2 linked regions of the Bernardetia sp. MNP-M8 genome follow. The protein of the gene in region 2 binds, or shares a complex with, the protein of the main gene of each other region. Links are inferred from orthologs where the notes say so. Each region holds a gene or a part of one and is shown on either strand. Other genes may lie near its edges. The genes, in order: pheT and pheS.

Region 1 (16,222 bases), 3.0 Mb from region 2 along the record:
TTACTTCAAATATGGATGCTGCAAAACATATTGGTCTTTCATCCAAACCAAAATTAAAAATGTTTAATGGCTCATTAGAATGCCGTTTTATGCGTTTTGAAATTTATGAAGGAAGTGTAAAAAATGATAAACGAGAATTTTATAAAGATAAAAAATAATCATATCAATTTGATAGAATTATTAGAGATAAAATAATATTCAACTACAAAAAAAGCCTTTACAAAAATCTGTAAAGGCTTTTCTATTATTTTTTCATTTTTGATGAAGAATAATTTTTCAAAACATTATACTAACATTTTCAAAGGATTTTCCATAAATTCCTTTAGGGTTTGTAAAAATGCTGCACCAACTGCACCATCTACAACTCTATGATCACAAGAAAGTGTCATCTTCATGATATTTCCAACTACAATTTCACCATCTTTAACAATAGGTTGTTGAGTAATTGCACCGACAGCCAAAATACACGCATTTGGCGCATTGATGATAGCTGTAAATTCTTCAATTCCAAACATTCCCAAATTAGAAATTGTAAATGTACTTCCTTCCCAATCTGAAGGTTGTAATTTTTTGTCTTTTGCTTTTCCTGCAAAATCTTTTACTTCTGTATTGATTTGAGAAAGTGTTTTCATTTCTGCAAAACGAACCACAGGAACTAACAAACCTTCATCTACTGCCACAGCAACGCCCATATGAACATTATCATAATAACGAATTGTATCACCTTGCCAAGAGGCATTGATAGCTGGATGTTTTTTGAGTGCTAAGGCTGTTGATTTGATAACAATATCATTAAACGAAATTTTTGTATCAGAAAGCCCATTCAACATTTTGCGTGTTTCGATGGCTTTATCCATATTTACAGCAATAGTCAGATAAAAATGAGGAGCTGTAAATTTACTAGCCGAAAGACTCTTTGCAATTGCTTTACGCATTTGTGAAACTTTCTCGTCTTGTGTGCCTTCTTGTGCAAAAGCTGGAGCTGCTTTTTGAGCTTGTTGTCCATTAGATTGACTAGACTGCGTTTCAGAAACTTGTTTTGTTTCTGTTTTTGTAGCTTTTTGAGGAGTAAAGTTTTCTATATCTTTTTTGGTAATTCTGCCATTTTCTCCACTTCCTTCTATTTGGTTAATATCATATCCATTTTCTTCTGCCATTTTTTTAGCTAAAGGAGAAATAAAGATACGTCCTTCTGAACTTCCATTTGAAGAATTATTATTAGCAGAAGACATAGAAGTCGATTTTTCTTCTTCTTTTGTTTCTGCTTTTTCTTCTTCTTTTTCATTATTAGAATCCGAACTACTTGATCCACTTTCAGCATCTAAAAGTGCTTGGTAATCTGCTCCTTTTTCTCCAATAACGGCAATAGGTGCATCAATTGGTACGCTATCACCTTCTTCTGCTGCTAAATAAAGAACTTCACCATCATCATAAATATCAAAGTCCATGGTTGCTTTATCTGTTTCTACTTCAGCTATAACATCACCCGATTTGAGTTTGTCGCCTACTTTTACAAGCCAAGAAGCCAACACACCTTCTTCCATGGTGTCTGTCATTTTTCGCATGCGAAGTACAACAGCTTTAATAGAAGAAGTATCTACTTTTTTAGTAGTAGATTTTTGTTGTTTTGGTTGTTCTACTTCTTTTTTAGATTCGGATTGTTTTGCTTCCTGTTTTGGCTCTTCTTTCGTTTCTTCTTTTTTAGATTCAGAAGAATCGTTTTTATTTTCTCCACTTTGTCCAAACTTTGCTTTTAAGTCTGAAATGTCTTCTCCTTTTTTGCCTAAAATCAAAACGGGGGCATTTACAGGAACACCATCGCCTTCATTTACGCCAATATATAAAACTTCACCATCGACGAAGCTTTCCCATTCCATCGTTGCTTTATCAGTTTCAATTTCTGCCAAAAGGTCGCCTGACTTTATTGTGTCGCCTTCTTTTACGAGTATGCTTGCTACAACGCCTTCTTCCATCGTATCGGTAAGGCGTGGCATAATAAGGATTTCAGCCATAAGAACGTATTATTTTATGTGGTTTGCTTTTGTGTTTTTATTTTTAACTTGCGTAATTTATAAATTACTAAAATTTCTTTAGAATGGAATTCAAAATAAGTTTTGTCTTCTAAACATAATCTAACTAAAAGATGACTTGTTTAGATGAAATAGAAATGAGAATTGAATTCTTGTACTTCAAAGATAAGAATTTAATCTGTGAAGGCAATTTTAGGATAAATTTAATTAATGATTTTTTAATAAAGAAAGGTTTTATAATAGTCGAATATCAAGAAAGCAGAAGCATATTTAAAAAAAGATATTTTTTTAAGAAAAAAAATAAATAAGTAACCTGCTGAAAGTCAATTGATTTTATTTAAAAAAGAGAAAGGAGACGAACTTTTTTTTAAAAACTTTAGTTACTGTGTTGTATAATAAAAAAAAGCGTGCTACATTTGTATCGTCTTAAGGGCAACACCACAAGAGTTTTATATTAATTTGTAAGACTTCTTCATTTAGAGAAATGGCAGAGTGGTCGAATGCGGTGGTCTTGAAAACCATTGTACCGTGAGGTACCGGGGGTTCGAATCCCTCTTTCTCTGCAAGTGTTAAAGCTGTTTTTATATTAATTTATAAAAACAGCTTTTTTTATGTTTATAGTTTGATAATTACAGACAGAATGTAAAAAGTAAATTGTTGTTCTGTATCACAACATGGATACAAATTTAGAGAGCAATAAAAATGAAAAAAAACACCAAACACAGAAAAAAATAGTTGCATAATAAAAAAAAGTGTTGTACATTTGTATCCTCATTGAGAGAAACACCACAAGAGTTTTATATTAATTTGTAATACTTCTTCATTTAGAGAAATGGCAGAGTGGTCGAATGCGGTGGTCTTGAAAACCATTGTACCGTGAGGTACCGGGGGTTCGAATCCCTCTTTCTCTGCAAGTGTTCGGTTTTATACTGATAACCGTTTTTATATTAAATTATAAAAACGGTTTTTTTATGCTTTTATTTTTGAAGTGTTACTTTAGTTAGTGCTTGCTCCAAATCTTCAATCAAATCATCTACATCTTCACAACCCACACTCAAACGAATCAAAGAATCTGTAATACCAATTTCATGTCTTTTTTCGATAGGGATACTTGCATGAGTCATCAAAGCAGGATAACAAGCCAAGGATTCAACGCCTCCTAATGACTCAGCTAAAACAAAAATCTTCGTGCTTTCTAAAAAATTATACGCATTTTCTTGTGTGTCGTTTTTTAAATCAAATGAAATCATTCCTCCAAACTGACGCATTTGTTTTTTTGCAAGTTCGTGTCCTTTGTGAGTTTTTAACCCTGCAAAATATACATTCTCAACTTTTTCATGATTTACCAAAAATTCAGCAATTTTTGTAGCGTTTCGACAGCTTGCATCTACTCTCAAATGAAGCGTTTTGATGCCACGAAGAACCAAAAAACAATCAAAAGGTGAAGGAACAGCACCACAAGATTTTTGAATAAAATAAATGCGTTCTGCCAGTTTATCATCATTGAGCATCAAAGCTCCCATCACAACGTCGGAATGTCCACCCAAATATTTTGTTGCTGAGTGCATAGCAATATCTGCCCCCATAATTATTGGATTTTGTAAGTAAGGTGTAGCAAATGTATTATCAACTACTGAAATAAGATTATTTTCTTTTGCAATGGTAATCATTTTTTCGATATCGACGATTTGCAAGAGTGGGTTTGAAGGCGTTTCTATCCAAATCATCTTAGTTTGTGAATTCAAGGCATTTTTTACTACTTCTTCATCTTGCATATCTATAAAATGAAATTTGATTCCAATTTCTTCATAAACTTTTACAAACAAACGGTACGAACCACCATAAATATCTTGTCCACAGATAACTTCATCATTAGGTTTTAAAAGTTTCATAACTGTATCTATGGCTGCCATCCCAGAAGAAAAAGCAAAACCATGTTTGGCTTCTTCTAAGGCTGCAAATGATTTTTCTAACGTTTGACGAGTAGGATTTGATGAGCGTGCATACTCAAAGCCTTTATTCTGACCAACGGTAGGTTGTGCAAAAGTAGAAGTTTGAAAAATGGGAGTCATGATAGCTCCTGTGCTCGGGTCTGGTTCTATGCCTGCGTGTATGGCTTTAGTAGCGAATTTCATAGTAAAACGAGTGTTTTTAGTGAATTGATTAAAAATTTAGGAAAACTCATAATTTACTTTAAGTTCCTTTAGATTAAATTAATAGCTTTCTAGTATCTTTGCTTAACAAGTTATTTTGACTAACAGTTTTATAAAAACATATATTCCTTACTGAATTTTATCACTAACCCTTATTATGTCATTATCTATTACCCTAAAACATATTACCTCACACCCACTTACCCAAAATCAAAAACTATCAGCTATTTTTAGATATTTCAAGTGGCAATTTCAATCAAGATTAGATAAAGGGATTCATATTGTACCTTTTGTAGAAAATACAAAATTAGCTGCTCAAAATGGAATGACGGGTGCAACAGGAAATATTTATACAGGACTGCACGAGTTTAATGATATGGGTTTTTTGCTTCATTTTCTCAGAAACACAAAAGATGAAAATGGGGATTATTTTATGGACATTGGGGCAAATATTGGTAGTTATACCGTTTTGGCAGCAGGAGTAATCGGAACGCAAACCACAAGTATAGAACCTATTCCGACGACTTATCAAAAACTTCAAAAAAATATTCAAGTAAATAACTTAGCAAATAAAGCAACAGCTTTAAATATTGGTTTGGGAAGTAAAAAAGGTGTTTTACAATTTACAAAGTCTTTAGATACCATAAATCATGTAGCGACAGAAGAAACCCCACAAGACCAAAGAATTGATGTTCCGATTGAAAAAGTGGATGATGTAGCTACAAGGATTCCTATTTTGGTAAAAATTGATGTAGAAGGATTTGAAACTGAAGTTATAAATGGAGGAGAAACTATTTTTTCATCTCCTTTACAAAAAGCAATTATTATCGAACTCAATGGTTCTGGAGATAGATATGGATATGATGAAGCAAAAATCCATCAAAAATTAGAAAATTGGGGTTACAAACCTTATTCTTACGACCCTATAAAAAGAGAACTCAAAAAAATAGAATCACTTGGAAATCATAACACAATTTATTGTAAAGACATTGATTTTGTAAAAGAACGTCTCAAAAATGCGCCTTTAGTTACTGTTTTAGGACAAAAATTTTAAATCAAAAATTAAGCATACTTTTTTATAATACCTTTTTAAATTATTATGAATATCAAAAATATAGACCTTCGCAGTGATACTTTTACACTTCCTTCTCCAGCTATGAAAGAAGCCATGATGAATGCAAAAGTAGGAGATGATGTTTGGGATGAAGATCCAACTGTGAAAGAACTAGAAGCAAAAGTAGCTGATTTATTTGGACACGAAGCAGCTCTTTTTTGTCCTTCGGGAACAATGACCAATCAGATTGCTCTTAAAATCTTAACACACCCTCAAGATGATATTATTTGTGATATTCGTTCGCATATTTATCAGTATGAAGGAGGAGGAATTGCTTATAATTCATTTTGTTCAGTCAGACTTTTACAAGGCGAAAAAGGAATTCTGACTCCCAAAATGATTGAAGAAGTTATTATGCCTGATGATATTCATTTTCCTCGTTCAAGAGTGGTGGCGTTAGAAAATACTGTCAATAAAGCAGGTGGAAGTTCGTATAAAATGGAAGAAATAAAAGCCATTTCAGAATTATGTAAAAAGAATAATTTGAAACTTCACTTAGACGGAGCAAGAATTTTTAATGCTTTAGTTTACAGAAATCAATCAGCAAAAGAACTAGGACAGTATTTTGATACCATTTCGGTTTGTCTTTCGAAGGGATTGGGTGCGCCTGTGGGTTCGGTTTTGGTGGCAAATAAACAGCTTATTCATCAAGCAAAACGAGTACGTAAAGTGTTGGGAGGAGGAATGCGACAGTCTGGTTTTTTGGCAGCAGCAGGAATTTATGCGCTGGATAACAACATTGAAAAACTGAAAGAAGACAATCAGAATGCTGGCAAAATTGCCGAATCTTTAAAGCAAAATAAACTTGTAGAAGAAGTTATTTTTGAAGGAACAAATATTGTTTTGTTTAGAATAGAATCAAATTACACATCTGAAAAGTTCAAAAATGAACTAGCTAAAAAAGGGATTTTAGTTTCTAATTTTGGAAAAGAATGGCTCAGAATTGTTACACATTTGGATATTTCTAAAGAAATGATTGAAAGGGTTTGTAATAAGGTTTTGGAGATTAAGAGGGAGGGAGTTTAGGTTTTTTTATAAAAAACAACAGTATTTTAAGAAAACAACTATTTAATGCAATTAGAACAGACATATAGAGATGAATTAGAATTATTAAGAAGTAATTTAAACCTTCTGTCAGAATATTCTATAGATTCTGCTGTGGATAATAATAGAAATCAAATAAAAAGAAACCGAATTTTAATTGGTCTCTATAATGATTGTAAACCTTCAGATTATAAAATAGCTGATTTTATTTTTAATGAAGAAACAATATTAAGAAAGTCTGATTTAAAAGTTGTTGTTGATTATGAAGTAGATGTTCTTTATTTATCTGCATTCATTTTAACCAAATTTGATAAAGTAGAGGATATTTGGAAATTTATCAATGCTAAAGAAACTGATTTTGATTCTTCTATTGGCTTTGATACAGAATATTTATTATCCTTTGGAGTTGATAGAGTATTTGAATACTTAGAAAATACAGAACATCAAAATAAAGAGCTTGTAAAAAGTGCAATTGGAGAAAATAGTACAGATTCATGGTTTTTACAAGAAGAAATCAATGATTGGAAAAAACACAAGCACGAATACTTTAAAGTTTTTGAATTCCCAATCAAAGATGAAATAAATTTTCTATATCAAGCAAAGGAATACGAGTATTTAAAGAGTTTGATTCCAAAATGGAGTTTGGAAAAAAGTAACTGGACAGAAGAGCAAAATTTAACCTATATTACGATTGATAGAGATTTGCAAATAGAAGATTTTCACTTAGAAGTCTTAAAGCATTATAACGAAACTTTTAATAATTCAGAAAGAAAAAAAGAGTTTCAAAAAAAGATATTTAAATTAGAAATGAACAAATTAAGTTTTTGGGAGAAGCTAAAAAAAATATGGTCTTAGTTGGTTAAAACTTTTCATCAATCATCAAGCACAATTCCATAACAACCAACACCAATTATAGATAATTTCCAAAAAACTTCTTACCTTCGCATCTATAAAAAATATACATCAAGAAATTAAAATCGCCGTTGTTCGTGTCCTCACGAGCGACACAGAACTTATACTATGAACATTTCACTTAGCTGGCTCAAAAAATACATTCAACTTGAAGAATCTGCCGAAAAAATAGCAGAATACCTTACCGAAACAGGACTAGAAGTAGAAGGAATTGAAACTTTCGAACAAATAAAAGGTGGTTTAGAAGGTTTTGTAGTGGGCGAAGTCATGACGTGTGAGCCTCATTCAAATTCTGATCATTTGAATTGCACAACAGTTAATATTGGAGCAGAAGAAAATTTATCCATCGTTTGTGGTGCTGAAAACGTAGCCAAAGGACAAAAAGTAATTGTTGCTACAATCGGTACAATGCTTTATCCAGAAGATGGTGAACCGTTCAAAATCAAAAAAGGAAAAATCAGAGGAGAAGTTTCCGAAGGAATGATTTGTGCCGAAGATGAAATGGGATTAGGTAAATCACACGACGGAATTTTGGTTTTGGAAGGCGAAAAAGCACAAGTTAAAAATGGAACTCCTGCAAGTCAAGTTTTTGATTTACAAAATGATATAGTTTTAGAGATTGGTCTTACTCCAAACCGAGTAGATGCAGCTTCACATTATGGAACGGCTAGAGATTTGAAAGCTCGTCTGAAACGTGAAATTTCTAAGCCTAGCATTGAAGAGTTTGATTCTTTAAAGAAAGAAATTAATAAAACTGATGCTGTTCAAGTAGAAATTGCAAATGCTGAGGCGTGTCCAAGATATGCAGGTGTAACAATCAAAAATGTAAAAGTTGCAGATTCTCCAGCGTGGCTCAAAATGGCTTTGGAATCTATTGGACAGAAATCAATCAATAATGTAGTAGATATTACAAACTATGTTTTGCATTCTTTTGGTCAGCCTTTACACGCCTTTGATGCTGATAAAATTAAGGGAAATAAAATTGTAGTTTCAACTTTAAAGGAGAAAACAGAATTTGTAGCCTTAGATAAAGAAACGTATAAATTAGCAGAAAGCGATTTGATGATTTGTGATTCTGAGCTAAATCCTCTTTGTATTGCTGGTGTTTTTGGTGGTCTGGATTCGGGTGTTTCTGATTCTACTACGAATATATTTTTAGAGTCAGCTTATTTTTCGCCTGATTTTGTTCGTAAAACTTCAAAAATTCACGACCTTTTTACAGATGCTTCTTTCCGTTTTGCTCGTGGAACTGACCCAAATAATGTTCTTTATCCACTCAAATACGCAGCTTTATTAATTCAAGAAATTGCAGGAACAGAAGAAACAATTTTTAGTGAAGTTACCGATTTGTATCCTCAAAAAATTGAAAATCCGACTTTTGAAGTTTCTTACAATTACCTAAATACACTTATCGGAAATGATATTCCGAAGGAAACTGTAAAACGTATTTTGACTGATTTAGATATTGAAGTAGTAAAAGAAAATACGAACGAGAATGATGATAAAATAACTGTTTCAGTTCCAACTTATCGTGTCGATGTACTTCAACCTGCTGATATTGCTGAAGAAGTTTTGCGTATTTATGGACTGAATAATATTGATTTTCCACAGACGGCAGCAACGGATTATATTGCACCTTCCATTTCGAAAGACCAAGAAATTCGTAAGAAAACGGCTGATATTTTGGTAGGAATGGGCTTTTCAGAAATGATGAATAATTCGCTTACTTCGTCAAATTACGCAAAGGCTTTAGAAATAGAAGCTACAAGTGTAAAAATGCTCAATCCACTTAGTGAAGATTTGGACGTAATGCGTCAGAGTTTGCTTTTTGGTGGTTTGGAAAGCATTACAAGAAATTTGAATAGACAAGAAGAACTCATAAAAGGATTTGAGTTTGGAAAAGTATATCATAAAATAGCAGAACCTAAAGACGACGAACACAAATACTTTGAAGAATGGCAATTAGGTATTTTCTTAGTTGGTTCTACGCCTACTTCTTGGAATAAAAAAGCTACTCCAGTCGATTATTTCCAGCTTTCTAGTGTCGTTCAACGAATTTTAAAAGCTGTAGGATTTGATATTTCTGATTTTGACCAAAATAAATTAAGTGAAGATAAGGAACTTCAATACGGCATCGAACTTACAAAAAGAACAGGAAAAGATTCTTTTGAGCAGATTTTGAAAATGGGATTGGTAAAGAAAAAACTATGTAAACTGACAGAAACAAATGCAGAAGTTTTTTATGCTCAAATTCGTTGGGAAGTTTTATTAAATCAAAAAACAAAACCAAGAGAGTTTTCTGCGCTTTCAAAATTCCCTGTTGTACGTCGTGATTTGTCTATCGTTTTGGATAAAAAAGTTTCTTTTGCAGAACTTGAAAAAGTAGCTCAAAAAACAGAGCGAAAAATTTTACAAAATGTTTCTGTTTTTGATATTTACGAAGGCGATAAAATTGAAGAAGGTAAAAAATCCTATTCTGTAGCATTCTCATTGCAAGACAAAGACAAAACACTAGATGAAAAAACAATCGAAAAAACGATGCAAAGACTTATTGCTGCTTACGAAAAAGAAGTAGGTGCTTTGATTAGAAAGTAATTTTAGTCATTATTTTATTGTAGGGAAAACGGCTTGCCTTTTCCTAAAATATTGTAAAAAGAGAAATAATAGTTTTTTCAAACTGTTATTTCTCTTTTTTTGTGCTTATTTTTTCTTTTCTACTGCAACACTTCACACCCTACTGAACGTATTGTGAGCGTATTATAAATTTTTAAGAAACTAAAGAAAAAACATGAAACCAAATATTACTCTTGGTATTAATAAGCCATGTTCAGAAAAGTTTGAGAATTTTAAAGCTACACAAGCAGGTGGCTTTTGTGGTTCTTGTCAGAAAGAAGTCATAGACTTTACCCAAATGACTGATAAAGAGATTATAGCCTATTTTCAAAATAATCAAAAAAAGACCTGTGGTCGCTTTAATGAATCTCAACTCAAAACCTATTCGACTCTTATTCCTTCAAAAAGAACGTATAGCTTGAAAAAAATAGGAATTGGTTTAATGAGTTTTTCTCTTCTTTCTCTTTTGACAATTAGTAAAAGTCAAGCCCAACAGACTAATCCAACTGTGATTACAGAAGCATCTGAAAAGAAAGAAAATAGTAATGAAGAGATAAATTCTACTACAGATAAAACAATTACCATAACAGGAAATGTTAGCTGTCCAGAATATGGTGCTTTACCAGGAGCAACTGTTCAATTAAAGGGAACTAATAGAGGAACTACTACAGACCTAGAGGGAAATTTTAGTATTACAGTTCCTAGTTCTGATTATGACAATATTTTAGTAATACGTTTTGTCGGTTATGTAACACAGGAAATAACAATAACAAAAAATACATCACTAAATTTAACATTCCAATTGCATGAAGAATATGATCTTATGGGAGAAGTAAGTGTCAATGAAGTTTATCAATCAAAACAAACAGTTTGGCAAAAATTTAAAGGTTTATTTAGATGATTCGATTTTTCTGTATTTTATTCTTTTTCATTACTGGAGTAGCTAAAGCACAGCTCAGCGATTTTGAAAATGTAGATTTTCGTAAAGCTGATAGTGTTGCAAATCACTACAAAGGCGAGAGCTTAAAAAACTTGCCTTTACTTTCTTATAATTTGACAAATTCGTTACCTTCTCAAGTAGAAAAATTTAGAGCAATATATACTTGGGTAAGTACCAATATTGAAAATGATTATTGGGGATATGTCAAAAATAAACAGAAACGCAAACAGTTTCAAAATGATAGTTTGGCTTTACGTAATTGGAATAAATCATATCTACCAAAAGTAGCTGAGAAATTAATCAAAGAACAAAAAACGCTTTGTACAGGCTATGCTTATTTAGTGAAAGAATTGGCAGATATATCTGATATAAAGTGCGAAATTGTGAACGGTTATGGAAAGACTGCAAGTAGTAATATGGATGAGGAAAACAGCATTCCAAATCACTCATGGAATGCAGTAGAACTGGATAACAAATGGTATCTCTGTGATGCAACTTGGTCAAGTGGATTTTTTGATGTAGATAAAAATGAGTTTATTTCAGAATATAATGACGGTTATTTTTTAGCTGAACCTAAGTTATTTATCAAAAATCATTATCCTTTAGATAAAAAATGGATGTTATTGGAAAATAAACCTATTCTTTCTCAATTCCTAAATGCACCATTGATTTATAAATATGCTTTCAATTATCAGCTTATTCCAGTAGAACCTCAAAAAATGAAAATAGAGATAGGGAAAAATGAAACAATTAGTTTTTTATTTGAAGCTCCCGATTCACTCAACACAGAAGCTATTGAGCTAGAACTAGGTTCAGGTGCTTCTAAATATTCTAAAAAACCTATCATTAATAGAACCAAAGAAGGATTTTTAGAATTAAAATATACTTTTGAAAAGTTAGGTCATTATGATGTTCATATAAAAATTGATAATAAATATCTTGTTACTTATACGGTCAGAGTTAGAAGAAAGACAAAGTAGATAGGAAAAAGCACAAGATTTTGGTCTTGTGCTAAAACTATTTTTGATTTATTTCAATAATTCATTTGTAAACAAATCTTGATGAAGAATTCTTTCATTTTCTAGTTTATTATCAACAAGCCAATTTAGAAATGAACTTACTCTTTTGGGTTTGATAGAACCACATTCTGAATCAGTTTTAAAATATGGAGCAGTAAAATTAATTGACTTTTCTAAATCAATATTTTGCTTATCGTATTCTGTTAGGTGTTTTTCTAGGATTTTTATAGCTTCTAATTTATTTTCTAGGGCGTATAAATATCCTTTTTGAGTAGCTTTTATAAAATTTGAATATTCCTCTTTTTGTTTTTTCAAATTGCTGTTTTTTGTAATAATGACAGGAGAATAACAATAGGGAATATCAAAATCGCCTAAAGAAAATTTATTGAGTTCTACCTTTTTTGATTCAGCTTCTATTGCTTCCCAGTTATTGAATATCCAAGTCGCATCAGCTTTGTTTTCCAATAAAATGTTCCAGATTCCTAGTTTTTCAGGATATACTAATTCAATAGCTCCAGTTCCTCCATCATTTTTGACCATTTGTTTCACAATATAGTCTTCATAACGTGCTTTATAAGAAGCATATATTTTTCCATCTAAAAGTTGAGGTCTATCTATTTTTGAAGATTTTAGTGTTGCAATACTGCTAATATCTTCTTGTAAAATGGCGAAAACAGCAATAGCATCAACTACATTTTTTTTGTTGTTTAGACTAATCACAGTTTCGAAAGGTGCAATAGCAAAATCAGTTTCATTTAGCTCTAATTTTTTACCAGGAGTAACTGTATAATTATCCTCTAAAGGATTTATAATAGTTGTTTCTATCTCCAATTCTTTATAAAATCCTAGTTCTTTTGCTACAAAGATTCCGATATGATTGATGTTTGGTGTCCAATCTAAAGCGATTCTTAATTTTTTCATGGTGTGTTTTAGTTTTAAAAATTGGTTTGAAGGACAAATATAATAATTCTTATTATCCTATAAAGTCAAAATTTAAAACGATACACTTAAATCAATCTTTTTCGTATTTTGCAAAAAAAACAAAAAACTAGCTATAAAAAAATGAACTTAGAAAAAGACTTTACTACCCAAATTTTAAATTTAGAAGATGATTATGAAGGAAAAGTAATTGCTACACTTGTTTCTTGTAATGCCAACACAGGAAATAGAAAAAGTGTAATTTATATTCATGGTTATATTGATTATTTTTTTCATCCCCATGTAGCTGAAAAGTTTATTGAAAATGGGTTTGATTTTTATGCGCTAGACCTTCGTAAATATGGGCGTTCGTGGCTTCCTCACCAAAGAGAAAACTATTGTAAATCTATTACAGAATATTTTGAGGAAATAACAATGGCAATTAATCAGATTTACGAAAAAAATCAGTCGCCTATTTATCTATTTGGACACTCTACAGGAGGACTTACAGCGTCTAATTATGCCAATTTTGGAGAAGAAAAAAATAAAATAAGTGGTCTTATCCTGAACTCTCCTTTTTTAGATTTCTATGATTCTGAGTTTAAAAAGAATGCTACTTTAGCTGCTTGTAATATGCTTACTTTATTTTTAGATTATACGTATATCAATAATATGCTTTCGCCTGTTTATGTACAAAGTATTCACAAAGATTTTAAAGGAGAATGGGATTTTAATTTGAAATGGAAATATACAAAAGGCTTTCCTACTTATTTCAAATGGGTTTTGGCAATTGATGAGGCACACGAAAGATTACAAAAACACTCAGCTATTCAAGTTCCTGTTTTGGTTATGCACTCTTCTGCTTCTACCAAACTTTCCAAGTTTTCAGAAGAAGCTATGCAAAAAGATATTGTTTTGGATATAGAAGATATAAAACAAAGAGGTGCAAAACTAGGTGATAAAGTTACTTTATTAGAAGTAGAAAATGCGATGCACGATATATTTTTATCTTCAAAAATAGTTAGAGAAAAGGCTTTTGAAGGAATGTTTGAATGGCTTTTGAATAAATAAAAAGTAGAAAAGAAATTACTATATTTTTTGTTTACGTCCTATTTCGAAATACAAAATATTTGCAACAATATTAAAAACAAATAAAAAATTACTCCCTAACACCACAATAACCCAAATTAATTTATCATTATTTTCAAATTTATTTTTTAAAATATCAATTAGAGATATGATAGAAACAATAAATCCTATGCCATAAAACGGCAAAAGTAGAGCGAATAATTCATACAATAAACTGTACAATCCATATAAATTGAATGCTAACATAAATAAATTGTTGTAGATTTATACGAACAGTTTATAAAATGAATAAACTGTTCGTATATATTATTAATCAATTAAACCAAACTTAACAAAGCTTCTTCCAAAGCTTTAATTTTGGCTTCTGCGTCAGCTTTCTTTTGACGTTCTTTTTCAATAATATCAGGTTTGGCATTATTTACAAAACGCTCATTTGAAAGTTTTTTATCAACACTTACCAAAAAGCCTTTTGTATATTTGATTTCTTTCTCTAAGTTTTGACGTTCTTCTTCTACATTAATCTGAACTGGAACAGAAAACTCATCTCCTTTTACTACAAAACTCATAGCTGGATTTGGCTTTTCGTCTGTAAAATTGATTTTATCAACTCCTGCTAATTTCTGAATCAGAGAAAGATATTCATCATAAAAAGCAGCATTAGACGTTTTTACAAATAAATCTAGCTTTTCTTTAGGAGAAATATTTTTAGCATTTCTAACCTTTCCAACCTGAGAAACTATTTCAAAAATCTGTTCTGTTTTTTCTAAAATAGCAGCATCAAATTCTTTTACTTTTGGATATTCTGCAACTATAATCGCTTCTTTTTCTCCTCTTTCATTTAATAAATGCCAAAGCTCTTCTGTGATAAATGGCATAAAAGGATGTAAAATTTTCATGAGTGTTTCGAAAAACTCAATTGTTTTATTGTATGTTCCTTTATCAATTGGAGAACCGTAGGCAGGCTTTATCATTTCTAAATAATTAGAGCAGAATTCGTCCCAAATCAATTTATAAACCCCCAAAAGCGCATCAGAAATACGATATTCTTTATAATGATTCTCAATTTCTGTCAAAGACTGATTTAGTTTTGCTTCAAACCAATTTATCGCCACTTGATTTCCTTGTGGAATAGCATCACTTGTTTGTTCAAGGGACTTCAAAAGTAAGAAAGCATTCCATATTTTATTAGAAAATTTACTTCCTTGAAAGCATAATTTCTCATCAAAAGGCAAATCATTTCCTGCTGGAGAAGAGAAAAGCATTCCTACACGAACCCCATCAGCACCATACTGTTTGATTAAATCTAATGGGTCAGGCGAATTTCCTAATGACTTAGACATTTTTCTACCTTGCTTATCTCGTACAATTCCTGTCAAATAAACATCTTTAAACGGACGTTTGCCTGTATATTCGTAACCTGCAATTATCATTCGGGCTACCCAAAAGAAAAGAATCTCAGGCGCAGTTACCAAAACTTGTGTAGGATAGAAAAAGTCTAATTCTTTATTTTTAGATAAATCAATTTTTCCTGTTTCTTTATCAAAACATTCATCATTAAATCCATCAAAAACAGCGATAGGCCAAAGCCAAGAAGAAGCCCACGTATCCAAAACATCATCGTCTTGACGAATATCATTTTCAGTTACTTCTTTTCCTGTTTTTTCTTTGATCAATTGCAGAGCTTCTTCCTTAGTTTCGGCTACAACAAAATCATCATCTCCATCTCCATAGAAATAAGCAGGAATTTGATGTCCCCACCAAAGCTGACGAGAAATACACCAATCTCTTACATTTTCCATCCAATGACGGTATGTATTTTTGAATTTTGCAGGGTGTAAAATGATTTCATCTTTCTCAACAACTTCTAAAGCCGTCGCAGAAATTTCTTTCATTTTGATAAACCATTGCAACGATAATTTTGGCTCAACAACGCTTCCTGTGCGTTCAGAACGACCGATTCTTGAAACAACTTCTTCTTTTTCTACTAATAAACCTGCTTCTTCTAATTTCTTTGTAATCAATTTACGAACCTCAAAACGGTCTTTTCCTACCATTTCTGGCATTTCACATTTATCGTTTAAAGTTCCATCGTCATTAATTGTATCAATAACTGGTAAATTATGTCTTTGTCCGATTTCGTAGTCATTTGGATCGTGTGCAGGCGTAACTTTCAATAATCCTGTTCCAAAATCTATTTCTACATACTCATCTCCAATAATTGGAATTTTACGACCAATAAAAGGAACAATTGCATTTTTACCTATTAAATGTTTGAAACGCTCATCGGTTGGATTTACAGCAATGGCAACATCACCCATAATTGTTTCAGGTCTTTGTGTTGCTATTGTGATTGTTCCTCCGTCTTCTAATTCATATTTTGTATGATATAA
Region 2 (15,956 bases):
ATTATCATTATAATGAAAGTGAAGAACTTTTTTATCAACTAGAGGGAAATATTGTTGTCAAGATTATCGAAGACGGAAAATTTGTTGATGTACCTATTGGTGCAGGCGAAATGTTTTTATTACCTGCTAAAATTCCTCACTCTCCACAGCGTACTGAAGGTTCTATTGGGCTTGTCATTGAGCGTTATAGAAGAGAAGGAGAAGAAGATGGCTTTATGTGGTATTGCGAAAACTGTGGAAACAAACTGTATGAAGAGCGTTTTGAACTAACTGATATTGTGGAACAATTGCCTAAAGTAATGCAAACTTTTTATAATTCAGAAGAATTACGAACCTGCAATAATTGCCAAGGAGTTATGCAACCTCCTCAAAAATCGAAATAAATTAAGAGTGTAACATAAATTCTAGAAATTAATTGGCTATATTTTATTTTTATATTCTCAAAAAACCCTTAAATAAAGAGTTATTTGGAAGTATTTCATAAAAAACACACGAAATACTTGAAAATAATTAAAAAATAATTGATACAAGTAGTAGTTTTATAAAAAATTTATTTGTATATTTGAAGCGAAGGAACAACTTAGATCCTTCATTTATTAGTTTTTTTCGTTAATTAGTTTTATGAATCTTTACGTATCAAATTTGCCTTATTCTATCTCAGAGGAAGAATTAGAGGCAGTATTTTCAGAGCTTGGTGTAGTTACATCAACAAAAATTATCACAGACCGTGAAACACATCGTTCAAGAGGTTTTGGTTTCGTTGAAATGGAATCAGAAGAAGATGGCGAAGCAGCTGTTGAAGAATTGAACGGTATCGAACTTAAAGGTCGTGAGATCCAAGTAAAAAAAGCCATTCCTAGAGAAAACAGAGGTGGCGGAAACTTCGGTGGTGGACGTCCATCACGTGATTACTAAACAAACAAATTGATTAGTTATCAATAGAAGTATTCGTACTGAATCTGTTTTTAATTGAATCAATATATGTTTAGCTCAGTGTAAAAAATTTTATTTTATACATTGACGACACAAAAAGCAACTTTCACAAGAGAGTTGCTTTTTTTTATGATTAAATTTTAATTGTGTAGAAATATTTCTCAGTCCTTTGAAAAAAGATAAAAAAAAGCCATAATTGAGTTTCTTACAAATTTTTCTCAATTATGGCAAAAGCAAAGTATGCTTCTAGTGGCAAAGTTACAAAATTAGTTACTGTTTTATCTTCTCATTTAACAGAGTTTCATTTTGCACGAGTTCAATTTATAGGTCTTTTTGTAATAGCTGTTATAAAAGTAGGCTTAGGAGGATTGATTCAAATTGCTACAGCTTTTGAACGGAATGTAGAGTGCAGCTCCTCTTTACGTCGTATTGAACGCTTTTTAAATCACTATAGCCTTGATTTTAAGGCAATTACTCGTTTAATTGTTTCTTTACAAGGTATTGATAAGTGGAAGGATATTGTTTTATGTCTTGACCGTTCCAATTGGAAAGTGGGGAAAAAAAATATAAATATTTTGTTACTTTCAGCAGCTTATAAGAATGTTTCAGTGCCTCTTATTTGGTCTGTTTTTCCAAAAAAAGGAAACTCTTCTACTGAAGAACGCATCGAATTAATAGAACGTTTTTTATCTATTTTTCCTAACCTATCTATTTCTTCTATTGTAGCAGATAGAGAGTTTGTAGGTCAAAAATGGTTTACTTATTTATCAGGAAAAAACTTTGATTTTGTAATGCGACTAAAGTCTAATTTTAAAGCGACTAGAAAAGGTAAAACAAAGTCAATTGCAGCATGGTGTAGAGGACTGGCTATTTCAGAAACGTATCATTTAGAGGGTGTTTTTATAGTCAATGGTGTAGAAGTATATTTATCTGTAAGTAGAACACAAAAAGGATATATTTATCTGGCTTCACCTGTTTTTTTAGAAAACGCTTTTGAAATTTATAAACAACGTTGGGAAATAGAGACGCTGTTTAAAGCACTAAAAACACAAGGTTTTAAGCTAGAAAATACAAAATTGACAGAACCAGAGAAAATAGCTAAATTACTTGCTCTTTGTTCTATTGCATTTGTTTGGTGTTACAAAGTAGGGGAGTGGAAACATAAAAAAATGAAAATAAGAGTCTGTTCAAATGGATATAATGAATACTCTTTTTTCCGATATGGATTACTAGAAATCAAAAAAATACTCAATAATCCAATGAGTAAAGAAACTAAATTCAATCAGAAAATTAAAGTTTTGTCAATGGAGTGAGGAAATATTTACACAATAATGAGCCTTTTTGAATTGCATTTTTGTATGTAAAGACAGAATTAATTCTATTTTTTACATCCAAATTTATAAAACTAACTCATTTTTATTATGCAATTCACTAAAAATAAAACTCAATCACAGTATCATTTTTTCATTCTCGTTCTTATTTTCTCAATCAGTTTTTCATTCTTATTTTCATCTTGTAAAAAAGATGATGAAGATGAAAATCCAAAAGAACAAGGAAGTTATTTTCCTCTAACAACAACTTCTACTTGGACATATCAAGATGAAGAAAACCAAACTTATATTCAAACTCTTACTAGCCAAACAAAAAGTGTGGGTGGTTTTACTTGGAATATGATTAGTGTAGAACCTAATAATATAGATGAAGAGTTATTAGTCCGTATTGACCCATCTACTCAAAAAGTGTATTATGGATATGATTTTACAGATGATGAAGGAGTACTTTTCGTAACTGCTATTGCAGATTTAGATGCCAAAGTAGGAGATACTTGGAGTGATACATTTGAAGATGATGGATTTACTTTAAACTACAAAATGACATTATTAGAAAAAGATGCTAAAAAGACTATTAACGGCAAAAGTTATGATAATGTAATGGTTGTTAAGCAAGATGAGAGTTTTACGCCTTTAGTTGATGGTATAACCACAGATAAATCGACGTGGTATTTTGCTAAAGGAATTGGTATTATTGCCATTGAATATGAAGATGGAGATTATTCTCGTTTGATAGATTATTCTATTAAATAATTTTCATTTTTTACTATCAAAAAAGCCTTTTCAAAATAAAATTGAAAAGGCTTTTCTATTTTTATTCAAATTCTATCAAAACAGCTCCTTTTTCTACGTTTTGACCTTTATTTACAGCAATACTTTTTATTTTTCCTTCTCCTGTTGCTTTCAAAACATTTTCCATTTTCATGGCTTCCAAAATCATTAGAGGAGTTCCTTTTTCGGTAGTTGCACCTTCTTCTATCAAAATATCCAAAACGAGTCCAGGCATAGGGGCTTTTAAGTCACTTACTTTTGTAGAAGCTGCATTTTCCATTCCTAAGCTCTCCAAAAGCAAATCCATTCTGTCTTTTGCTGTCAGCGTATGAATATTTCCATTGATACGGATTTCAAATTCTTTAGCTTCATAATCAGATTTCAATACTTCCACTCTATATGATATATTATTTCTCAAGATATGAAACTCTCTTTCAGAAATACGTTGAATATCTGCTTCTATTAAATTATCATTTAAGAAAAGAGATTCTGTTTTGGCAGAAGTATTTTTTTCTTTTCTAACTTGATATGTAGTTGATTTGGTTGTGATTTGCATATTATTTCAATTACGAATTAAAAATTAAAAATTACGAATATGAAATTAAGAAATAAGGATTTATTTTTAATAAAAAAGTAGCGTAATTCATAATTTTTAATTAGCTACGTTGATTATTTCATAATTCGTAATTAGATTTATTCTCCCTGCTCTTCCCAAACTTTAGGATTAGGATTATATTTTATACCTCCTAGAAAATACAAAACAATTACTCTTGAATATCTGAAATAAACAGGAACGAAAAACACAAAACTTCCTATAATAGCTGCAAAAAAGACCCATAAAGCAGGACGTTCATCTGTCAGCACATTAATAGCTACCATAAGTGTAATCATATGGGCTACGGTGAAGGCATAACTCACATACATAGCACTCCAAAAAAAGCCTAATATTCGTTCATACTTAAGGTTACAAACAGGACAATTTGTGTGTGTTTTAGCAAAGTTTAGACTAAAAGCAGAATTTTCAAAAATTTCTCCTTTTCTACATCTAGGACATTTACATTGAAGGATTGCTTGAGATTTTGAGAGTTCGTTTTCCATTGCGTTCGTTTTTTTGTTTGTTGCGATACCAGAAAAAAGCGACTGTTCCGATAAGCAGATAAGGCATACAAAGCAAATACAAGATACCTGAATTAAGGCGTGTACTGGCTTCTCCTGCCCCGTTATTATAATTGGTTTCTACAGTAGCTCGGCACATAGCACATTGCGCTTCTGCATCTGTTATTCCAAATGTAAAAGTAAATATCATTAAAACGAAAAATAAAAAAAGAAGTTTTGAAATAATGCTTGAAAACATGTTTTTATTTATCTTTTTCATAATTTTTATTTATTTTATTTTCTAATCAAATTAATTTATCTAATAACAGACTGATATACACAAAGTTCGGTATTTTTATAGATTTATTCTATGATAGAAATCATAATGTTCTAAAAACCTCCATGTTCTCTTAGTTCTTTTTCTGTATCTCTCAGACTCTTTACCACCAAGACAGTAAATAAAGCATCAAGAACATCTATTATATTCAAAAACACATCTCCAAACGTAGGTATAACAGTAGTAAAATTTTCAAGTTCTCCTCTCATTTCCATTTTAAAAGAAAAATAATAGCCAATAAAACTCATTAACCAAAAGAACCACCACCAACCATGTATTCCTCCTTTTAAATAATGTTTTATTCCATTTCCTTCTGCTGTAAGTTTCATCTTTTGCCATATCTCTGTCATTATGTTGTAGGGATAATATAACCCTTTGAAAGGAAGAAAAAAACCTCCTACTGCCCAACCATCTGTATGTTTGGTTTCATAACCTATAATTTGAATATTTTTATACGCTCTTCTAAACCACATTAAAAACAAAATAAAAGCTACAACAAATACTAATAAATTAAAACCCAGTATAATATCTTTAATAAATAGTACCGAATCGGCATTTGAAGGACTACTAATAGAATAAACATTTATTATTAATACAATAATACTTAAAATAAAAATAAAACTATATGCATAAATGGTATAATTTGCTCTATCAATGTTATTACGCATTGACTCTTCTTTTTTGTTGCCAAAATCATTATTATCAAGGATTTGAGTTTCCATTTTATTATTAAGGATTAGGAGCTAAAAATTAAGAAATAAACTAATGACCAATAACTGACTCTACAAACTCTTTAACAGCCTTTCCACTTTCCAAATGACGAATAAAAGCAGAGCCTATAATTGCGCCATTCGCATAAGAAGTAGCTTGCTCAAAAGATTTTTTATCCGAAATACCAAAACCAATTTGTGTTGGATTTTTGAGTTGTAACGACTTTATTTTTTTGAAATAATCACTTTGTTTTTCTGATACTTCTGCACTTTTTTCAGTTGTATTTCCTGTTGTGCTGTTTGAAGAAACCATATAGACAAAACCATTGCTTAGTTCATCAATTTTTTTGATACGTTCTTCTGAAGTTTGAGGAGTGATAAGGAAAATAGTGTGCAGACCATATTTTTCAAAAACAGCTTTATATGTCAATTCATATTCAAATAATGGTAAATCTGGCAAAATAAGTCCATCAATTCCTATTTCTTGACATTTCTTACAAAACTCTTCTATTCCAAACTGTAAAACAGGATTCAAATATCCCATCAAGACAATAGGAGTTTCTTTTATTTTGCCGTTCTCATTTCTGATTCCTTCTAACTGTTCGAACATCTTTTTGATGCTCATTCCATTATCTAAAGCTATTTTATTACTGTACTGGATAGTTTCTCCATCTGCAATTGGATCAGAAAAAGGCATTCCAATTTCTATCAAATCTGTTCCTGCATCAGAAAGTTCTACCAAAATACGACGAGTATCTTCTAGTTTTGGAAAACCTGCTGTAAAATAAATAGTCAGAACTCCGTTTGTTTTTTTTTGGAAGAGAGAATCTATACGGTTTGTTGTAGTAGTGGTTATATCAGTTTTTAACATTAAAGTAAAAAGTATATGAATTAAGAAATTGTATTTAATAAATTTTTGAACTGATTGATAAATAGTGTCAAATCTTCACTTGTTTTTGAATCAGTAATTTTTCCTTGCTCATTGATTTTCCCTTTTATTCCTTCAATTAATAAAACAGTATCATCTGTAAATTTTGCCATTACTGTCTTCATAATTAATTGTAATTCTTCATGTGCTTTTTGTCCACTTGCAGAAGCTGTGATTAGTCCAGTAGGCTTATTTGAAAAAACTGTAGTTGAAACACACCATTCAATGGCATTTTTTAACCCACTTGGAATACTAAAAATATATTCAGGAGTACAAATTACTATTGCATCTGCATTTTGTATCTTTTCTCTAAACTCTACTATTTCTTTTGGAGAATTTTGAGAAGAAAGTAGTGGATCAAAATGTGGAAGTAACTTTAATTCATTATAAACAAGACAATCTAAGTCATCTTTTGTACTATTGACAAAATTTTCAATTAATTTTTGATTGGTAGAATTATCGCTTGCACTTCCTATAATTATAAATACTTTTTTCTTTTTTTTCATAATTATTTTTTCATTTGAAAGATAAAATACAAACCCTAAAAATCTTCAAAATTGTTTTGATAACTTTTTCAAAAATTCTTAGGGTTTTAGCATAATTATAAATCTATAAAAAATTAGAATGGCAAATCATCATCTCCCATTGATGAAGAAGTATCTTCGGTTGGAGGTGGAATATCGCCAGCAAAAGGATTATCATTACTACCTGTATCTTGGTTCATATCATTCATCATTGGATCAGAATGATCAATTGAACGAGCAGCCAAACTATTAAACCAACGAGGTTCGTCTTGAGGCGAACGTTGCCATTTTTTGCCCCGTACCCAACTACTTACTTTTACTTTTTCTCCTTCTTTAAATTTGTCTAATCTATCACAATCATCTTGTGTAAATTGAAAAATAATTTCTTGTGGGTAGTTTCCCTCTTCTATATTGAGTACAAATTCTCTTAATTGAAAGCGTTCGGATTTTACGCTAGTAGGAAATATTTTTATGAGTGTTCCTTCTGTTTCGAATGATGGCATTTTTTATATATTTTATGTCATTGGTGGAAACACCAACAACGGCTAGAGTTTTATTTTTTCAAGTAACCGTCGTTGAGACTCAAATGCAGCCGTCAACGAGATTTTAATTTTTAGAATTGTCTTAAAAAACGCATTTCATTTTCGAAGAGCATTCTAATATCTGGAATATCATAACGCAAAAGGGCAATTCTTTCAATTCCCATTCCGAAAGCAAAACCATTATATTTTTTAGAATCAATATTTACATTTTCTAAAACGTTGGGATGAACCATTCCACAACCCAAAATTTCTAACCAGCCTGTTCCTTTTGTAAGTCGATAATCTGATTCTGTTTTTGTTCCTAAATAAACATCAACTTCTGCACTTGGTTCAGTAAATGGAAAATAAGAAGGACGAACACGAATTTTGGCATGTTGTCCAAAAAATTCTTTTGCAAAATAAAGAAGTGTTTGCTTCAATTGTGCAAAACTAACGCCTTCATTGACATACAAACCTTCAATCTGATGAAACATACAATGCGAACGAGAAGAAATAGTTTCATTACGAAAAACTCGCCCAACCGATAAAGTTCGGATAGGTGGTGCTTGGTTTTTCATGACACGTACTTGTACTGGCGAAGTATGTGTTCTGAGCAAAATATCAGGGTCTTTTTCAATGAAAAAAGTATCTTGCATTTCTCTAGCAGGATGATTTTCAGGGAAATTAAGAGCTGTAAAGTTGTACCAATCCAATTCTATTTCGGGTCCTTCAGAAAGATTAAAACCAATTCTTTCAAAAATCTGAATAATCTCATCACGAACTTGTGAAACTGGGTGCAAACTTCCCAAAGGCTCGTAAGCAGAAGGCAAGGTAATATCTAAATCTGTGCCTGTGTTGGCATCTTGTGCATCTTCAATTTCCTGTTTTTTGGTACGGAATTTTGATTCGGCAGCTTGTTTTAAGACATTTATTTTTTGTCCTAAAGTACGTTTTTCTTCAGCAGGAACAGTCTTAAATTCATCAAAAAGCGAAGAAAGTTTACTGTTTCGACTAATAAAATCTAAACGAAAGGTTTCTAACTGCTCTACACTTTGAATTTCAAAATTTTCTACTTCCGAAAGTAGTGAATTTACTTTTTCTTGTAACATAAAAATTTTATCAATGATCGATGATGAATGAAGACTATTTTTTCAACTAAAATTAGGTTGCAATTTCGTTAAAAAAGTGGTTTTGTGCAAATATTGGAATTTGGAAGTTCATTAATTATAAACCTTCTAAACCAATTCCATTTCATTTTTTGGCTTCTTCGAATTTGATTTTTTAGAAACAGTTACTTTTCTTGCTTCTGTATATCTTCTCCACATTGCCACCAAAATACCTAAAGTCATTACATTTACACCCAGCCAAAGCAAACTAATATAAGGTTTTTCTAAGGCTTTCATGATTATCCAATCCCTTTGAGTGGTTCGGATTTTAAAGGTAAATTCTTCTGTTTTTGGATTGATGTTCATCATTGTAAATTCTACACCTGCTGATTCTACAATTTCGGGAACACCCCGCACTTCATTTCCTTTTATCTGAAAAACAGGTTTTACAGTATAGGTTTCTTCTTTGTCCAAAATCCTGATTTCGGCATACACCATATAATCTTCATCAGCTAAAGGTTTTCCACGATGCACTCCATCCAAAACTGCCACAAAATCATTTACGATGAATGTATCCATAGGAGATAAAGTTTTCATTTCAGCTTCTGCCCATGTTCTTTGTTCAGCTGGATCTGGAAGACTACTAAGGTGCGTATAAAGGTCACTTTTAATGCCTTGCGAAATATCTGGACTTACCACAAAACCCATTTGAGGATTCTGCTGAACACGAGGAAAAAGTGTAAAAGTTTCTTGTGTAAGCGTATCTACATAATCAATTTTGTAATACGTATTTTCTTCAAAAATTCGGAGTGTGTCTCCTAATTTTACTTCTACTTTATCATTATGCAACAAATCTTTTTTAGCTACTACTTTATGGGAATAGGCTGTTGCTTTTACATCTTCTTTATTTACGTACTCTGAAAAATCTGGAGAATCCCAATATTGACCTTTGTAGGTAATAGTATATTTATTCATTTTGGTAGGTTCACTACGGAAAAGTAAAACATTTTCTCGGTTTACCTCATCAGAAAATTCTTTATTGTATAAAAGTCCTGACATGTTCATAGATACAATTTCATCATATCCCGAAGAAGACAAAATACCAAAAAACATAAGTGCAACACCAATATGCGCCAATGCACCACCTGCTAATTTTGGATTCAGTTTTATTGTTCTTGCAATAGAAATTCCATTACTGACAAGCGCATAGACCGAAGTCAGAACCAAAATCATATAAGAAGCATCTTTTATTTGAGCGATTGCAATAATTAGTGTCGTTCCAATGGCAGTCAGAATAAGAGGAATAACAAAATTATCTTTGATATTTGATTTTTCAATTCTTTTCCACCAAAATACTTGTGCTGTTGCAGAAAGAAAAGCAATTCCGACACTAAACCAAAGTTGCCATTTTGTATAAAAACTTTCTGGGTCAGCTGGAGGAGCAACATTTGAATCTATTCCTAAATTATCCAAAATAGCATTATAAACAGGAATTGAAGTTGGAACTAAAACTTGTAAAGCCGAAAGTCCTAAAACCACTACACCAAGAGTAACCCAAAATTCGCCTGAATAAAAGCTAGATTCTGCTTTTGACTTTGGAAAATTATTCCAATTCATAAAGAATAAAACACTAGCTCCCAAAACAAAGAATAAAAGATAAATCAGAAGTTGTCCTGAAAGTCCTAAATCAGTAAATGAGTGAACCGAACTATCTCCCAAAATTCCACTACGAGTAAGAAAAGTAGAATATAAAATCAGAAGAAAAGTTGAAAGCATCAATATAGCAGAAAGTTTTGCCATCGAAGGGCGTTTTTGCTGCATCGTCATGGCATGTATTCCTGCAATCAGCACCAGCCAAGGAATGAAAACAGCATTTTCTACTGGATCCCAGTTCCAATATCCACCAAAATTAAGTGTTTCATACGCCCAATAAGCCCCCATTATAATACCTACTCCCAAAACAGCAGCAGCTAATAATGCCCATGCAAAAGTTGGTTTAAGCCATTTAGTTGTTTCTTTTTTCCATAAACCAGCAATTACAAAAGCAAAAGGAACAAGACAAAGTGCAAAACCTAAAAATAAGGTAGGCGGATGAATAACCATCCAATAGTTTTGCAAAAGTGGGTTTAGACCCGTTCCATCAACAGGAATATAGTCAGGTTGAGACTGAAAAATAGGGGCATCCATTGCATCACGCAATAAAATAAAAGGAGAACTACCTATTTTAAGATTAGCTAAAGGAACAATTACACCCAAAACCATAGAAGCCAAAAATGCCTGTACAGTTGCAAAAACCATCATTACAGGAGCTTCCCACGTATTTTCTTTTTTATGTTTGACAAAAATGGAACGCAAAATAATTATACTGCCAATACAGACATGCCAAAAAATCCAAAGCAGGAAACTTCCTTCTTGTCCTTCCCAAAAACAAGAAATCATATAATAATAGGGCAAATTATTCGATGAATGACTCCACGCATAATGGTATTCGTATTGATGATTGTAGATAATCGAAAAAAGAACGACTACCACACCAATTACAGAAAAAGCATGAACTCCAAAAGCAGCACGAGCCATTTTTTTCCAAGACTGTATTTCTTGTATTTTTTTAGGAGAAGTTAAATCTGTGTTTTGACTTGCAAAATAATAGGCAATCGCAGCCACAATGGAAGTAACAAAGGAAATGATGACAAATAAATGTCCTATCTGACCAATTAGTAAGTTCATAGAGGAACAAAATCTATAATTTTATACTTTATCCGAAAGCTAAAGCAGTCGGAGCTTTGCTACTCACTCTAAAGAGTGAGCTACATTCAAATAAGTTGTAGATAAAATTTGTTGGTTAAAAATCTATAAATCAACAAATTATAGTTCTGCCACTTAATTTTGTGCAAAGGTACGACCTAAAACATTCATTATCAATACAAACAGAAAGTAAGGGTTTGTAGAAAGTGTTCTTTTCACTTATTTTAAGTTGTAGTATTCGTTTTCCCTCTAATTTTCAATCAAATCTAGTCCTTTTTGAAGTACTTCATCTTTTTGTGTAGTAGTTTGTCTTATATAATGTTTTGGAATATATTTTTCTCTTGGAGTGCCATTTACATGAAGCAATTTTGCTGTTGACAATCTATATCCAAAACTTTGATTTTCGAAAGGATAATAATACATTTCTCCTGCCAAACGTTCCATTTCTGAGCCTACAATTTTTCCTCGTTTCATAGCATCAAAGCCAATACTTACTCCTTCGCCCATACTCCCTGTCCATCTACCAACCAAAATTACTAAAGGCTTTTTATACTGTTCTGCTCTAGGATTTACATATTCTATCCATTTTCTATCCACTTTCGGATTATTATCATATTTTTCTTCTACTGTATGAACTTGATAAGGCAAAGATTCATTAATAAACCGTCCCATAATTGCACGAGCTACATACGAATTGCCTCCATCTACTGTGTTTCTCAAATCAATTATTAATCCTTCTGTATTCATCAAACTATTCAATACACTATCAAATTTGGCAATAAGATTATTAGCACCCAGCGAATTATGTATTTCTATAATTCCAATATTATTTACTTTTTTACTACTTATCAACTCGTTGTGTTGTTTCAATTTGAGCTTATCTAAATCAAGTTCTATTACAGCATTATTTTTTGTTTTTAGAGTAAGTATTCTAGGCTTATCATATTGTCCAGCTAATAGTTTATTAAGTATCCATTCTCTTACTTGAGGCAAGTTTTTATTTTGACAATGTGTAGGAAATCTTTCGATATTTTCTTGTATACTTCTACCATTAATTTTCAGTATTTCATACCCAATAATATTACTTTCTAAGTTTTCTAATTCAGTTTGCCATACATTTGTAATAACTGCTTTTTCTTTTTCGAAAATAGCATAAATAGGTGAATATAATCGAAAAGAAGAGTTAGTATTGGTATTCAGAATAAGATGACTATCATAAAACTCGTTCAAAAGATTTTCGAACAATAAAACTATATCTGTTTTGTTTTTACTACTATCAATCTGCTTATTATAAAATCTCTTGACACACTCTAAATCTATATTTTTATCGTTTAAGTAAACATAATCAGTAGAAATATCACCTATAATTTGTTGTAAGTCTTTTCTTGCTTTTTCTTTATCTACTTGAGCTTGGGCAAAACTAGAAAATGAGAGTGTAAAAAGATAAATGATAGTAATTATAATTTTCATATTTTATTTTATTTTATTTTATTTTATTTTATTTTATTTTATTTTATTTTATTTTATTTTATTTTATTTTATTTTATTTTATTTTATTTTATTTTATTTTATTTTATTTTATTTTATTTTATTTTATTTTTAAAATTAGCAAGTTAAGTAACAAGAATTAAATAAGATATACATTTAGAACTGTTCTTTGTGTGTGCTTTCAGTTCCTTAGAACTGAATGAAATTCTTCAGCATTTTATTCGTTTGCTCACAAAATAACTTGTAGAGTTTATTTACTTTTCATTCCTAATGTTTATTTTTTATTCTCTAATTCTTCTACTTTTTTCTGACAAGTTACCAGTTTTTGTTCTATTTCTTCTTTTTGTTTGGCAAGTGTTTCTATACTTTCGTTCATAGCCTCCATACTCATTGCCATCATCTCTTCTTGTGAATTCATTTGTTCGATATACTGCTCTTGTTCTTTATGTGCCTCTGCTAGTAATTCCTCTCTTTTCTCTACTTCTTGTTGTGCTTCTTGCATTTGTTCCATAGCTTGTTGCATAATATCTTCTTGCATACGCATCTGTTCTACTGCTTCTGCTTGTTCAGTTAGAGTTTCTTCTAAGCGAATTGCTTGTAGTTTTTGTTCCGTAATATCGGTTGCAATATGAATGACACGTTCCAAATTTTTGTAGTCATCCATAACTGGATAATAAGTAGCCCTGAGCCAAAATGAAGATTTATCTTTTGCTTGACGTTCAAATTCTCCTTCTACTACAATTCCTTGTGTTAGGTTTTCCCAAAGCTGCATGTATTTATTAGATGTTTCATAGCCATCTTTCAATAAAATAGTATGAGGTTGTCCCTGTATTTCTTCTTTTGAGTATTGAGATATTTTTAAATAAAGTCCATTTATATCTGTAATTATACCTCTTGGATTTAGCTCTATCATAGCAGCAGCCTGATTGATAGCATTGAGTTGGTTTTCTAACTCTCTACTTTTTCTTTCTACCATTTCTTGTGTTGCTTGTAGCTCTTCGACATTTTGGCGCATTTCTTCTTCTTGCGCTCGCATCTGTTCAGTCATTTCTTGTGATTCTTTCAAAAGAAGTTGAGTACGTTGATTAACTCTTACTGAAGAAAGTGTAGAAGCAAAACTTTCAACAATTTTTTCAACAAACTCTATACGATACGATTCTGGAGGATTAAAAAAGGCTAATTCTACTACTCCATATAATTTTTGATTATAAATTAGAGGAGCAAGCAAAATAGAAGATGGGTTTGTATTTCCGAGTCCAGAAGTGATATGAATATAATCATCAGGAACATACGACAAAAATACCGTTTCGCCTTCTTGCCATGCTTGTCCTGTAAGCCCTTCCCCTTTTCGGATTTTTTTCTCTAAGTATTTAGGTTTATCCCATGCATAAGCAGCAGCCAAATACATAAATTCGCCTTCTGAATCAGGAGTTTCAGAAATTACAAAAACACCTCCCTGATTGGCTTCGGTATATTTCACTAAACGCTGAACAATAGCAGCAGCAAATTCTTCTGTATCATCATAGTTAGCACGTAGAATATCTCCAAACTGAGCAATTCCTTCTGTTATCCAAGCTCTTCGACGATCTTCTTCAGCCACTTTTGCTAAACTATTACGCATATCTAAGAGCGAATTTCCAAGAATATCATTTTCACCCAAAACATCAAAAGCACTATTATATTTTCCATTTCCTATCTTACGAGCAAATTCAGAGGTATTTTTCAGACTTTTGATAAGTTCTTGTAAAGAGCGTGTCATTTGTCCAATTTCGTGATTACCTATTCGTAATCCAAAATCCGAATTAGGAATAGAACCTTTTGCAAGTTGTCCTAGTATTTGATTCAATTTTTGAATAGGTTTTGACACAATTCGTAGAGAAACAATACTTGCAATTGTACCAATAGTGAGTGTAGTCAATCCTAGAACAAGAATAATTCTATATAGCCAATTTAGTGATCGTTCGACGGAATCTCCATCAGCTTGTTTTTCTTTTAGTTTACTAGTTTCTAAGTCTTCTAAATTCTTTATAAGCGTATTGCTATTGGGAATAATCATTTCATTGACTAGACGAATTGCTTTTTCTCTTTTTGTTCCATCATTATAATCCTCCGAACGATTAAGTGTATTCATTACTTCTTGCTCTGTTTGAAGAATATCATCAAAAGCAATAATAATAGAGTCTACACGATATACATTTTCTCTGTTTTGCCAGTCTCTTTTAAGTCGGCTTATTCTATCTTTAACCTCAGGAAACTGCTCATTATGTAGCAAAATCAAGTCTTCTTTATCATCAATATTATCAGGCAGATGAATCCAATTGGTAATATACATCTTTGAGCGTGTTACAAGCAAAAGCAAATCATTAATAGCCTCTACCGAAGGAGTAATTACGGAAAAGGATTGATGAAGCATACTTTGGCTACGGGTAAGCATAACCAAACTTAGTGAAGAACTAAGTAAAGCAACAATAACAATGATAAGATTACCAGCCAAGACACGCTTGCCAATAGTATTGAGTTTCCACATAAACACTTAGATAGTGATTAGTTTTTAGTGATTAATGATTACTATGAAATTATAATTTGTAATCTGTAGTTTAATAATTGACCTAACTGAATGGGAAAGATAACCAAAAAGCTACTTAATAAAAAAGATTAAAAAAGATTTTCGATAGGAATTTAGACAGGTTATCTTAAAAGGGTAATACAATTTAGATAAAAAATTAGGTTTGTCCAATTTTTTCTAAAAATAACAGGCATCAAAAAACCCTTTCAGAAAAATTTCTGAAAGGGTTTTGAATGAAGTTTATTGATTTATACAATCGGATTAGAACGAATAACGAACACCGATTTGCATTTGCCAACGAGAACTATTTACACCAGAGTCATCAATACTATAAATATCTTTTGTTTCTTTTATAGTTTGATATGATCCATCACTATTGATACTACCAAAAGTGAAGTTAGGAACATATGATTTAGAACCATCAGTATTTGTAGTAGTAGTTACACCATTCAAATTAGCAAGAGAGAAATTATCATTACCTAAGAAATACATACGCCCCCAATCTTTATTCAACAAGTTTGTAAAGTTGAAGATATCAAAAGACAATTGAAGATTATGTTTTGTACCATTAGAAGTTTTGATATAAAAATCTTGTAGAACACGTAAATCTAATGTATTTACAAAAGGGAGACGAGATCCATTACGCTCTGCATAATCACCACGACGAGAATTTAAGTATTCATCGTTTTGGATATAATTATTATATGCTTGCCATTGTTGTTCTGGAGTTACTGTTACTGTTGCACCATCAACTTCACGAGTAATTGGAACAAATACTATTTCGTTTTGGTTAGCAGGAACATAAATAAGATCCGAATTAGTAGAACTAGAACCAGTATCATCATTAGACAAGTGTCTTCTGTTAGGTGTACCATAAATATAAGAGTAACGAGTACCAGAA

What was found.
Region 1: the proteins of pheS (region 2) and pheT are in contact, whole or in part, in a crystal structure (PDB 6P24), measured with the Escherichia coli proteins. The link is inferred for Bernardetia sp. MNP-M8 from one-to-one orthologs.

Annotation. Positions count from the first base shown.
Region 1 is NZ_CP147012.1:5,160,197-5,176,418, reverse strand. What follows is about bases 7,038-10,104. They hold pheT (phenylalanine--tRNA ligase subunit beta), read left to right. Parts: upstream 7,038-7,361; coding sequence 7,362-9,848; downstream 9,849-10,104. Other genes in these bases: V9L04_RS20885 (carboxypeptidase-like regulatory domain-containing protein), read left to right, coding at 10,042-10,104; V9L04_RS20895 (hypothetical protein), read left to right, coding at 7,038-7,196. In the rest of the region: V9L04_RS20930 (THUMP domain-containing protein), read left to right, coding at 1-158; V9L04_RS20925 (pyruvate dehydrogenase complex dihydrolipoamide acetyltransferase), read right to left, coding at 285-2,012; V9L04_RS20910 (cystathionine gamma-synthase), read right to left, coding at 3,008-4,165; V9L04_RS20905 (FkbM family methyltransferase), read left to right, coding at 4,341-5,237; V9L04_RS20900 (GntG family PLP-dependent aldolase), read left to right, coding at 5,283-6,323; more of V9L04_RS20895, read left to right, coding at 6,369-7,037; more of V9L04_RS20885, read left to right, coding at 10,105-10,767; V9L04_RS20880 (transglutaminase domain-containing protein), read left to right, coding at 10,764-11,786; V9L04_RS20875 (ABC transporter substrate-binding protein), read right to left, coding at 11,835-12,746; V9L04_RS20870 (alpha/beta hydrolase), read left to right, coding at 12,888-13,814; V9L04_RS20865 (hypothetical protein), read right to left, coding at 13,833-14,078; V9L04_RS20860 (valine--tRNA ligase), read right to left, coding at 14,150-16,222.
Region 2 is NZ_CP147012.1:2,208,788-2,224,743, reverse strand. Bases 6,252-9,052 are described here. They hold pheS (phenylalanine--tRNA ligase subunit alpha), read right to left. Parts: upstream 8,260-9,052; coding sequence 7,243-8,259; downstream 6,252-7,242. Other genes in these bases: ccsA (cytochrome c biogenesis protein CcsA), read right to left, coding at 8,386-9,052; V9L04_RS09170 (DUF3127 domain-containing protein), read right to left, coding at 6,725-7,132; V9L04_RS09175 (NADPH-dependent FMN reductase), read right to left, coding at 6,252-6,611. Also shown: V9L04_RS09220 (3-hydroxyanthranilate 3,4-dioxygenase), read left to right, coding at 1-383; V9L04_RS09215 (RNA-binding protein), read left to right, coding at 622-915; V9L04_RS09210 (IS4 family transposase), read left to right, coding at 1,158-2,246; V9L04_RS09205 (hypothetical protein), read left to right, coding at 2,355-3,017; V9L04_RS09200 (acetyl-CoA carboxylase biotin carboxyl carrier protein subunit), read right to left, coding at 3,079-3,591; V9L04_RS09195 (DUF983 domain-containing protein), read right to left, coding at 3,729-4,133; V9L04_RS09190 (hypothetical protein), read right to left, coding at 4,090-4,410; V9L04_RS09185 (DUF4328 domain-containing protein), read right to left, coding at 4,521-5,189; trpA (tryptophan synthase subunit alpha), read right to left, coding at 5,230-6,048; more of V9L04_RS09175, read right to left, coding at 6,069-6,251; more of ccsA, read right to left, coding at 9,053-10,983; V9L04_RS09155 (S41 family peptidase), read right to left, coding at 11,251-12,471; V9L04_RS09150 (GAF domain-containing protein), read right to left, coding at 12,764-15,016; V9L04_RS09145 (carboxypeptidase regulatory-like domain-containing protein), read right to left, coding at 15,317-15,956.